DNA from 3 places in the Virgibacillus ihumii genome. Region 2 is predicted to be linked to each of the others. Evidence: predicted binding sites of a transcription regulator. Region 2 holds the regulator's gene; each other region holds the start of a gene.
The links. The regulator LexA, encoded in region 2, represses DNA repair genes until DNA is damaged. The targets are predictions, from matches to a motif close to CGAACATATGTTCG.

Region 1: the regulator LexA is predicted to act here: its motif matches at 2,254-2,267, upstream of HUX68_RS13315 (DNA polymerase IV).
Region 3: the regulator LexA is predicted to act here: its motif matches at 2,779-2,792, upstream of uvrB (excinuclease ABC subunit UvrB).

Annotation. Positions count from the first base shown of each region.
Region 1 covers NZ_CACVAN010000001.1:2,753,030-2,757,101, forward strand. The annotation lists gene HUX68_RS13300 (nucleotidyltransferase family protein) at 143-721, shown strand; gene HUX68_RS13305 (hypothetical protein) at 904-1,161, shown strand; gene HUX68_RS13310 (DinB family protein) at 1,288-1,812, shown strand; gene HUX68_RS13315 (DNA polymerase IV) at 2,289-3,539, shown strand.
Region 2 covers NZ_CACVAN010000001.1:660,768-664,839, reverse strand. The annotation lists gene tkt (transketolase) at 1-125, opposite strand, end outside; gene HUX68_RS03225 (DUF896 domain-containing protein) at 273-506, opposite strand; gene HUX68_RS03220 (YneB family resolvase-like protein) at 684-1,322, opposite strand; gene lexA (transcriptional repressor LexA) at 1,603-2,226, shown strand; gene HUX68_RS03210 (YeeE/YedE family protein) at 2,282-3,526, opposite strand; gene HUX68_RS03205 (DUF1540 domain-containing protein) at 3,902-4,057, opposite strand.
Region 3 covers NZ_CACVAN010000001.1:1,520,952-1,525,023, forward strand. The annotation lists gene uvrA (excinuclease ABC subunit UvrA) at 1-672, opposite strand, end outside; gene uvrB (excinuclease ABC subunit UvrB) at 727-2,709, opposite strand; gene HUX68_RS07655 (FixH family protein) at 2,938-3,675, shown strand; gene HUX68_RS07660 (PDZ domain-containing protein) at 3,706-4,072, opposite strand, start outside.

The sequences.
Region 1 (4,072 bases), 2.1 Mb from region 2:
TACATAAATAAACAATACCCAATATCAGAAAAGTAAACTTCAATAACGGGCGCATATCTGGAATAAGATTTGGCGTCTAGGATGTAAAGAGTCATTTGCTGATAAGGAAATTCATAAAAGTAGGGAGTATACGAGAGCTAATATGGACTTAAAGAATGAAAAGGACATTTTAATAGTAATTAATGAAGATGATTGGATGATGGATATTTTAACGACGGCAAAGTCACTGAATTTACCCGATTGGTGGGTGTGTGCTGGTTTTGTTCGTTCAAAAATTTGGGATATATTACATGGTTATAGCGAAAGGACACCTATGCCTGATATTGATGTAATTTATTTTGATGATACAAATATAAGTGAGACCGAAGAAAAAAAGCTTGAGCGAAATCTGAATAATATGCACCCTAATATACCTTGGTCTGTAAAGAATGAGGCAAGAATGCACCTTGTAAATAAAATTCCATCTTATTCATCGTCATTTGATGCTATATCCAAATTTCCAGAAACAGCAACATCCTTAGGCGTAAAATTGGATGAACGTAATGCTTTAACATTAGCTGCCCCACATGGAGTTGATGATCTTTTGAATTTAGAGGTAAAGCCAACCGATTATTTTAAAGAGGATAAGGAACGTGTTGCTATCTATGAGGAACGTATAGCAAAGAAAAATTGGAAATCAAATTGGGATAAGATTAAGATTCAGCATATTAAGTCATATTAAACTAACGGACGCAGTCTGAATAAGCAATCCGAACATATACAGATCGTGAAGGTGAACCGAAGATAATTCTTGAAAAAAAGTTTATAAAACTATACTGCAAACGGGCGCTAATCTTTAATAAGAGTTAGCCAATATTGATCATTGAACCCTTTTGTGAAACAGTGTTATAAAGGGGGCTAAACTTGAATAAAAAGGATATTTTAGGGACTTTATCGATACTAACGGTTTTAATTAGTGTGATTTTCTTCTTTATCATAAGAGGACCAGATGCGAATTTAATTTTAGGTGTAATCGTGTTTGCTGTGCTTTCGGTGCTTGGTATTATTTTTGCAATAGCCTCGAAAAAGTTTTGGTGTATTTTAATCGGAATCATATTAAACGGAGCAGTATTAATAGGTGCTTATTTCCTTTTGCTTGCAATGGGAATTAGTGAGCCATAACAATTTTCGGTTAAAAATTGTACTGCGATACGATCGGGCGCTTTCACGGAATAAACAGAGTCCAAAAGCCAAAGGGGTAGTGTATAAATAAGCTACTATATCAAACATGAAAGGAAGAAGCTTTAAATGGCACAGCTTGAATTGCAGATGTATGAATATAATGAATGGGCAAATAGACAAATTTTCAACCGATTAAGGGAGCTTCCCAAGGATGTTTATCGTCAAGAAGTTCAAAGTGTGTTTCCATCGGTATCTCATGTTTTAGCCCATGTTTATCTTTCTGATCTTGGGTGGATAGAAGTTTTTTCTGGTAAAAATATGAATGACTCATTGATGCTACAAAAGCAACTAAAAGAGGAAACAGTGTCAAAAGAAATAGAAGAAATGGAAACGATGTTTCTTAAACTGTCAGAACGATACAAGTTGTTCTTAAGTAAAATTGAAAACATAGATAAATCTCTTGTGATTGAAAATCCGAATGGTGATTTGATGGAAACAAGTGTATTTGAGCAAGTTCCCCATGTTGTGAATCATGGAACATATCATCGAGGCAATATTACTGCTATGTTAAGACAGATGGGTTATGCTTCTGTTCCGACAGATTATGGCCTTTATTTATATTTAAAACAAATGGAGAATAATCAAGAATGAATCTTTAATTTTGATTGTTCATGAATCGGGCGCGCTAACCGAATAAGTGCGTCCTTCTAAAAAGGGTCATTTAATGGGATAATCCCTTGTGAAGGGCCGATAATAATTATTAAACAAAACTATTCTTAGTGAAAAAATGAAATAAGATTCGAAAGGGGGAATTGATCTTGCTAGAAAACGTTACCACAGTCCTTATTGTTCTATCAATTTTTCTTATATTAATGCTAGATAACGCACTTTCGTATTCTATTTACGCCCTTTCGATTGCGTTATTAATCGGATTGATGATTTATAAAAACCGGAGCACTGGCCGTAAATATCTTTGGATTTTTTTGTCTTGAGCATTTTGGTTAAAAGAACAAATTAAGCAACTTTCCTAAATATCACATTTCAAGTGGTTAGATATTCCATTGATTATTTTTATCATTATTGCATATAATAGGAACAAATGTTCTTGTTGGTGGTGAAATTAATTAATGGATTATTCTCTTTATCCGCGCCATGATGTGTTATGTATTGATATGCGCTCCTTTTATGCAAGTGTAGAAGCCATGAAGCTAGGATTGGATCCTATGAAAGTTATGTTAGCTGTTGTTGGTGATCCAAATAGATCGGGTAGCATTGTACTTGCAGCTTCTCCTGCTTTAAAAAGTAAATATGGAATTAGTAACGTTAGTCGCTTTTACGAACTTCCAAAGGATCCTGATATTGTCATCGCACCAGCGCATATGGCCGATTATTTAAAGGTATCTACTGAAATAACTAAATTACTCAATCGTTATACACCTAAAGAAGCTATTCACGTTTATTCTGTTGATGAAGTCTGGGTTACATTAAACGGACTAGAAAAATTATATGGTGGATCGTGGCAGATTGCGGAAAAAATAACACAGGATATTTTTGATTCATTTGGTATCACCTGCAGCATTGGGATTGGGGATAATAAATTTTTGGCAAAAGTTGTTATGGACCTGCACGCCAAGCAACTTGGTATTGCCGAATGCAGATACGAGGATGTGGAAAAAAAGCTTTGGCCAGCTCCTGTTGAAAAAATTTGGGGAATCGGGAGCAGAATGAAACGTAATTTGAACCGAATGGGAATTGTTAATCTTGGACAGATCGCTAATTTTAACCTGAAATATTTGAAAAAGCATTTTGGAGTTATGGGAGAACAATTGTATTGGCATGCCTGGGGAATTGATTTAAGCCCCGTTTTCGGTGATTTTACTAAAACGAAGCAAAAAGGATTTGGCCACGGCATATCGTTGTTACGGGATTATAGTGAAGAAGATATCTCTGTTTGTATTCTGGACCTCTGTGAAGAAGTTTGCCGGAGGGCTCGTTCTTTCAATAAAGTAGGGAAAACAATTCACTTAGGAATATCTTATTCAAAGGAAACTAGAGGGGGATTTTCTCGATCACAGTCAATTCACCTGCCAACAAATGTGACAAAGGATATTTATCAGATTTGTATGCATTTATTCCAAAAGTTCTATGATGGGGAAAGCAAAATCAGACATGTATATGTAACATTAGATAATCTATTCGATAAAGAGAAAATACAATTGGACTTATTCGAGGATCGTGCTAAGAAAAACGATGTCGGGTATGTGATGGACGCAATTCGTAGTAAATATGGATCCACTTCTATATTACGTGCATCCAGTTATACAGATGCGGGAATTACGATAGATAGAAGTAAAAAGATTGGTGGCCATTATAAATAGGGCAAAAAATCCTAGTTGATTAATTCCTCATCTATAGGGCAGGTGTGGGATGACAAATCACTTTTTGTTGTGAGCGATATAATAAAGCCATTTTTAATTGGTGTTATAAAATTTTTACTAATACAGCCGCATTTCTTTGACTAGAAATGCGGCTCAGTTTCATTCTATAAGGTATACCATTAAAATCAATGAACAGCTTATGACCTGAATGAAAACAAAGGCACTAACTAAAAAAAGACCACCATTACAAGAGTAAAGGTGATCATAAATAAAAGGGGGTCAATTAGTTAGTTGGGAACATATATTCCCTTTGAGCATGTTTTAATTATAACCTCTTTATTTGAGTGAAGTCAATAAAAACGGAACTTTTGATTTTTTATTAAAGACGAACACTGTTGAATTAGAATACGCTTTTAATGTACAAACAGAAATGCTGCATAATTAGTGTCACTTTCAACGATATTTTGCACTAAGGAATAGATATTCAAAGCCTAATTCCTCTTTCTTTTGAACGAGAAATTAGGCTTATGATC
Region 2 (4,072 bases):
AACGTATAGGCCATAGGGGCAGCCCCCATCGGCAAGCCCGGGTGACCTGAATTGGCATTTTCAATAGCATCAATTGCCAAGGTACGAATTGTATTAATCGATAGTTGTTCTGTGTTCTGTGACAATGAAATTCCCCTTTCCGATTCAATTCTTGTTTGTATCCTTTTTTATTCTATAACGAAAACATACTCGTAACAAGTTTTTTCAGGAGCCCATTGATATATATGCTACGTCAAATCCGGAGCACCATTGGGACAATTACCAATAACCAATCAATGCTTTTTATTACGTTCCTGTAAATCCCGCACTTTTTTTGGTGTGACATCATTGCCTTCGCGGTCCATCACAGTCATCGACTTGAATTGATTTTTAAATGATTTGCGGACATTCTTCAAATATTCCTGTCTTAACTCTTTTTGTTCCGCTTTTTCAGCGTCAGTCAGTCCTGATTCTTTTGATTTTTTAGCAAGCTCATTTATACGATTCAATTTTTCTTTTGAAATCATGCAAACCCTCCTGGTCACTGCATATTGGATAAGCCCGGCATTCAACCCAAATTTGTAATGAGTGCCGAAGTCTTCCTTAATAAGGTATTGTTTCATTTATAATATCTGACATTAGAAAAAAGGCAAGAACATATTGGTGTTCCTGCCTCTCAATACTACCTTTTATATAGAGCAGATTCAAGAATTTACGTATTCCTGATATCTGCGATGAACTGTTGCTTTAGAAACGGAATAACCTAAATTATTAAGCCTGCGGGTTATTTCTTCGAAGGTCATTTCATTCTGTCTTAATTGAACGACTTCTTCAATTGGGAACACTACCCTTTCACGGCCGGGTGCCTGATTACGGTTGGTTAAATTTTGACCCGGATTAAAACCATCACGGACTGCCCGTTTCATACCGCGCCTGATTTTAGCATTTTGAAGTTTACGTTGATACTCTTCGACGATGCCGACAATTTGCAATACCATGGAATCAGATTCTGAAACTTCCACTTCTCCACCGTGTAAACTTGTATATATAGGCACTTTTAATTTCTGTAATTGATGAAATAGTGCAATTTTGGTATTTCCTCTGCCCAGTCTTGTTTCATCCTGTATCAGCAATATATCTGCTTGTCCATCTGAAAAATAATCAAGCATTTCAAAAATACCTTCTCTGTCAATCTCATAGCCGCTTTCCTGTTCTTCAATAGCTGTTATGATCGTAAAATTATTCCTGTTTGCCAATTTTATCAGTTCTTCCTTTTGTCTGGCTAAGGAGGTTTCCTGTGCCTTCTTGTTGGTACTTACCCTGCAATATATGACTGCTCTCATTGGAATAACTCCTTGTATTATGCACTTGTAACCATTGTAAAATATAAAAACACCAGCGCCAATGCAAAAGCAACTATATAAAATACATCTGTCTTCGTAATCTTTTCAAACATATTTATCAGTCCCTTCATCGTAAATTTAGAACCTCTGTTCGCATCTCTATATTTCATTATATACGAACAAATGATCTTGTCAACCTTTTTTCGAACGAATGTTTGCTTTCCCTAAATTTTAATGATAAACTATCATTAATAAATACTATGCGCGAGGTGTTTAATAGATGAACAAACTATCCAAGAGGCAGCAGGCAATACTCGACTATATAAAGGAACAGGTAAAAGAAAAAGGATATCCACCTTCCGTTCGTGAAATTGCAGTAGCTGTGGGACTTGCATCCAGTTCGACAGTACATGGCCATTTAGCCAGACTTGAAAGCAAGGGATTTATCAGAAGGGATCCAACAAAACCAAGAGCAATCGAAGTCTTGGATCTATCCGAAGATATGAACATACCGCAGGAAGAAGCACGCTATGCGCCAGTAATAGGTAAAGTAACAGCTGGTTTACCGATTACTGCTGTGGAAAATATTGAGGAATTTGTACCGCTGCCCAGTTCAAGTGCCGGACCAGATGACAATTTATTTGTTCTGGTCATAGAAGGTGAAAGTATGATTGAAGCTGGTATTTTGGATGGTGACATGGTGATTGTAAAACAGCAGAACACAGCACAAAATGGAGATATTGTTGTTGCCATGACGGAGGAGGACGAAGCAACGGTTAAACGATTCTTTAAGGAAAAGAACCATATTCGTCTGCAGCCGGAGAATGCTACAATGGACCCGCTCATCTATCCAAATGTAACAATACTTGGCAAGGTAATTGGATTATACCGAAATATTCACTAATTAAGAAAGCATCCGTCATTTTACTGCTGACGGATGCTTTTTCGTATCTATTAAACTAGCAAAATGTGTCTTTCGGCTTTGGTACCGACATGCCAAACAACGGTCGTAAATAAAGCGCGAGGAAAGTACCGGCAAGTGCCATAATCATCCAAACCCAACCATGAAGGCTGAATGAAGCAATCCCGCCAAAATACGCACCGATATTACATCCAAAGGCAATCCTTGAACCATACCCCATCAGGATACCGCCAATTACCGCAGCTGAAATTCGTTTCAATCCAATCTTTCTAAGCGTAAAAATACCTCCGGCAGTTGAAGCCAAAAAGGCGCCAAGAATAACGCCAAAGTCCAGGACACTTGTTGAGTGCATAAGAACAGATTGATCCAATGAAGCGGCACGTTCGCCGGACCAATAAACCCATTCGGTGACATCGATGCCGAAGAACATTGCTATTTTGGACCCCCACAGAGCAAAAGCAGATGTAACACCCCAAGGGGTACCTCTTACCAATAACGTTAATGCATTAAAAACCGCTAATAGAATTGCCGCAACCCATAACGGCCACGATCCACGCAGTATTCGAACCCAGCCTTTTTCACTTGGCACCGGCTTTATAACAGGTGGTGTTCGTTTTTTGTCAAAATAGTATGCAGCCCCGAAAATCAATCCAAAAAGAATGATCTGTACAGCCCAGGCACCAACATACCCCAAATCCGTACTGGTTGCCAGTGAAATTGCCGGAAATGATGGTGTTTCATTAACCCAAAAATTCCAATGCCATGCTCCCAGCACAGAACCAACAATAAATGCAAGCAGTGTTACGAACATTGCAGTACGACCTCCGCCAACCGCATATAGTGTTCCGGATGCACATCCACCGCCAAGCTGCATGCCTATTCCAAATATAAAAGCACCTACAACAACACTCGTTCCAACAGGGGAAACATATCCTGATGGGTCATTTCCGAAAAATCCTAATCCCATTGATAATATAGGAGCGAATAATGTACAGGCAACAGCCATCATAATCATGTGCGCACGCATTGCCTGCCCATTGCCAACTGACATTAGCCTTCTGAAAGCCGAGGTAAAACCAAAACGGGCATGAAATAGAGTAATACCCAAAAGCAGCCCGACCCACATTGTCATTGTATTCTTAAGCCCTGCAGTAGTCATAATTGCATAACTTAATAGTGCGATAATCATTATTCCGATTGTAATCTTCGTTTTTTGGGGAGACGGCAGAGATGGATGCTTCTCTCCACTCGCATCTTTCATGACATTACTTGGAATCGCCATAATTATAGCCTCCATTTCTCATAAATTTACTCGGAATTAATTTAAAGGCTAATACATCACTGCGTAAAAGTCAATAATGAAAATTTGTCATTAGAAAACTTGGTTTCACCAACCCTTTAGGTGACAGCCATAGTTTCACTTATCAGTAAGAAAGGATTTTATACTTTATTTGCCAACAAAAACCCTTTGAACAGTAAAATTCAAAGGATACAAGTTTATATTTATGTACGGAGTAGTTATTCATGATTTAAAGCTGTTCGAAATCTTGCAACTCCGTTAAGGACATTAACAATCATGCGTGCTGAAGAATATAAAATTCTCCAACACGCCCCTAATTAAAATTAGCTTTCATCTGAACTTGAAGTGACTTACTCTTTAACTTCTAGGTTCAAACGTTTTGCAATCGGTTTCCTCTGTTGTTCTGGCTTTCGACTGTTTGTGGGTAACAACATATATCCGGTCAGCGTTACAAATATTGCCATCGCCCCAATAAGTACAATTATTTACCTCGCAAAGTACATCCTTTGCCATTTTAACACCTCCTTC
Region 3 (4,072 bases), 860 kb from region 2:
CTCAATCGAATCGCTTAATCGGCCAGCAACACCCTCCTTGACAACAATTCGGTCTACAACCACCTCAATGGAATGTTTTTTATTTTTATCAAGATTGATTTCCTCGGTAATTTCACGCATTTCCTGATCTACACGGATCCGGACATAGCCTTCACGCTTCAATTTCTCAAAAGTTTTTGCATGCTCTCCTTTTCGCCCGGAAACAACCGGGGCAAGGATTTGCATTTTGGTCCGTTCGGGGTACTCCAAAATCCTGTCAACCATCTGCTGGACAGTCTGTGACGTAATTTCAATCCCATGTTTCGGACATGTCGGCCGGCCGACACGGGCGTATAATAACCGTAAATAATCATAGATTTCAGTAACCGTACCAACTGTCGAACGCGGATTTCTGCTTGTAGTCTTCTGATCAATCGATATTGCCGGTGACAACCCTTCAATTGCATCGACATCAGGCTTGTCCATTTGACCTAAAAATTGACGGGCATAGGCAGACAGGGACTCGACATAACGCCGCTGTCCCTCTGCATAAATTGTGTCAAAGGCAAGCGATGACTTTCCAGACCCTGATAACCCGGTTAACACGACAAGTTTATTCTTTGGAATCGTCACGTCAACATTTTTCAGATTATGCGCACGCGCTCCTTGTATATTGATTGATTTACTGGGCATGAACGGCTCATCCTTCCACTTTCGATATCGTCTTTGCTCAAATAATATCGTTATTTAACCTTCTGCTTTTAATTCAAGTATTATATCACGAAGTTCGGCTGCCTTCTCAAAATCAAGCGCTTTGGCAGCATCCTTCATTTCTTTTTCCATATTTTCTATCGTTTTTGCTTTCTCTGGTTTTGACAGATTGGCAAGGCTGGCAGATTTACTTTCATATTCTTCCGTATCCTCTGCTGCAACCGTAGCTCGAATCACATCACGGACATCCTTTTTGATGGTGGTTGGTGTAATGTTATGTTCTTCATTGTAAGCCATCTGCTTCTCACGGCGGCGATTCGTCTCATCAATCGCAACTTGCATGGAATTTGTAATCCGGTCTCCAAACATGACCACTTCACCGTTTTCATTACGTGCAGCCCGTCCCATTGTCTGGATCAGCGAGCGTTCAGACCGCAAAAAGCCTTCCTTATCGGCATCCAAAATTGCAACCAATGAAACTTCCGGAATATCAAGTCCTTCACGCAACAGGTTAATACCGACAAGCACATCATATTTACCAACCCGCAAATCCCGAATAACTTCAATACGCTCGAGTGTTTTAATCTCGGAATGCAAATAGGCAACTTTAAAGCCTATCTCCTTCAAATAATCGGTTAAATCCTCTGACATTTTTTTCGTCAGCGTGGTCACAAGCACACGTTCGTTCCGTTTGGACCGTTTATTGACTTCCTCAATCAAGTTATCTATCTGACCTTCAATCGGCCGAACATCAATTTTCGGATCAAGCAGCCCGGTTGGCCGGATAATTTGTTCTGTTACATCCGGTGCATGCTCATTTTCATACGGTCCGGGTGTTGCTGAGACATAAATCAATTGATTGGTTGCTGTTTCAAACTCTCCAAACGTAAGCGGCCGGTTATCAAGCGCTGACGGCAAACGGAATCCGTGATCAACAAGCACCTGTTTCCGTGCCTTGTCTCCATTATACATTCCCCTTACTTGTGGCAGGGTAACATGCGACTCATCAACAACGACAAGAAAATCATCCGGGAAATAATCGAGCAGTGTATATGGCGTTGAACCTGGTGAACGAAATGTTAGATGACGTGAATAATTTTCAATTCCAGAACAAAAACCCATTTCATGCATCATTTCGATATCGTAATTTGTCCGTTGTTCCAGCCGCTGTGCCTCGAGAAGCTTATCTTCATCCCGCAATTCTTTCAGCCGATCAGCTAATTCCTGCTCAATGTTTTTAATGGCCTGCTTTAATTTCTCTTCACGGGTAACAAAGTGAGAAGCCGGGAAAATAGCCACATGTTCACGGTCGCCGACAATTTCACCAGTGAGTGCATCGACTTCACGAATCCGATCTATTTCATCACCAAAAAACTCAATTCGCATACAGTGTTCCTCTTTTGAGGCAGGGATAACCTCCACAGAGTCACCCCGGACACGAAACGTTCCACGCTGAAAATTAATATCATTACGGGCATACTGAATATCCACAAGGTCCCTCAGTAACTGATCCCGATCTTTTTCCATGCCCATTCTTAGTGACAGGACTTGGCTTTCATAGTCTTCCGGCGAACCCAAACCGTAGATGCATGAGACACTCGCAACAATCAGTACATCACGACGCTCAAACAGCGATGATGTCGCAGAGTGCCGTAATTTATCGATTTCGTCATTAATGCTAGCATCTTTTTCAATAAATGTATCAGTTGACGGCACATATGCTTCCGGTTGATAGTAATCGTAATAACTGACAAAGTATTCAACTGCATTATTCGGGAAGTACTCTTTGAACTCACTGTACAGCTGTCCAGCCAGAGTTTTATTATGGGCAATCACCAGTGTAGGTCGGTTAATTTCCGTAATCACATTTGATACGGTAAACGTTTTGCCGGTTCCGGTTGCACCAAGCAGTGTCTGGTGGCGCTGTCCGGCCCTTACTTTTTCAATAAGTTCCTCTATCGCTTTCGGCTGATCTCCACTTGGCTCGTACTGTGCCACAAGATCAAATTGATTTTTCACAGGGCAATCCTCCGTTCATCGGTCTACATTCCAGTTTACCATAGTTTTAATGTAATTTTAACAGATTTGCGAACAAATATTCGATTAATATGCTTAACATTTTTACATATACATTCTACCCATTCTATTCAGACATAAATCCGTCAAAAAGAACGCATCTCCTCTGATTGATACACGAACCGGTCTCGCTTATAATCAAATTAGAAGGAATGGGAAAGGATGTAGACAATGAAAAAAATGATTATGCTGATTCTCACAGCAACTGTACTTGCAGCATGCGGGCAATCGGATGATACCAGCAGTTCCGATAGTGAAGTTGTTCAGCCGATCAGAGCTGATTTAAACGTGCCGGAAAAAGGTGATACAGACGAGACCGTTACTTTCAAAGTAACTGTTACCCAAGATGGCAAAGCTGTTAAAGATGCAGATGAAGTCAAATTCGAAATCTGGCGCGAAGGTTCTAAAGATGACAGTGAAATGATCGAGGCAAACAACATGAAGGACGGTGCATACACGGTTGAGAACACATTTACCGGAAAAGGCATCTATTATATTCAATCCCATGTTACCGCCAAACAAATGCACACTATGCCGAAAGCGAAAATAAATATCGGCAATGCACAAGCAAGTAAGGATAAAACCGACAAAGAACAGGGACATCACCATTCCCAAACAACTGTAAAATTCCATCCCCCTGAAAAAATCACTGCGGATGAAAGTGCAGCGTTTACAGCAACCGTTTCGACTAAACAAGAACCATTATCAGCTGCATCCGTTACCATGGAAATTTGGCAGGAAAGCGATGAAAAACATGATTGGGTTACAATGACTGAACAAAATGCGGGAACCTATCAAGCTAAGACAACATTTAAAAATAGTGGAACCTATAAGATAAAAGTTCATGTAAAAAAAGGCGACATTCATTATCATAATGTTTTTAAGATAAATGCAGATAAAAGGCAGTAAGGTGGTTTGACACCTTACTGCCTTTTCTTACTATTGGTTAACCTTTTGCTCCGTTTCATAATTCCGGAAAGTTGTTGTTACAATTCCCAGTTCGTGATGATCACCCTCATATAAGGGACTCTGCACAAACCTGACCTCATGATGTTCATCAACAATTTCAAGTTTGAAAAACGTATTTTTTTGCAATGCATAATAAAAATCATGGAGGCTGTTTACATGGTGTCCATTCACTTTTACGATGGAATCGCCAACCACCACACCCAGCCGCTCTGCGGGGGAATTAGGGACGATACCCAACACTTTAAAGCCTCTGGTTTGACGGCTGAAGTAAGCGTTGTGTTTGTTTTCAAATGCCCGGTGCCTGTAACTGATAAACTCTTTTCCAATGATTCCAAGC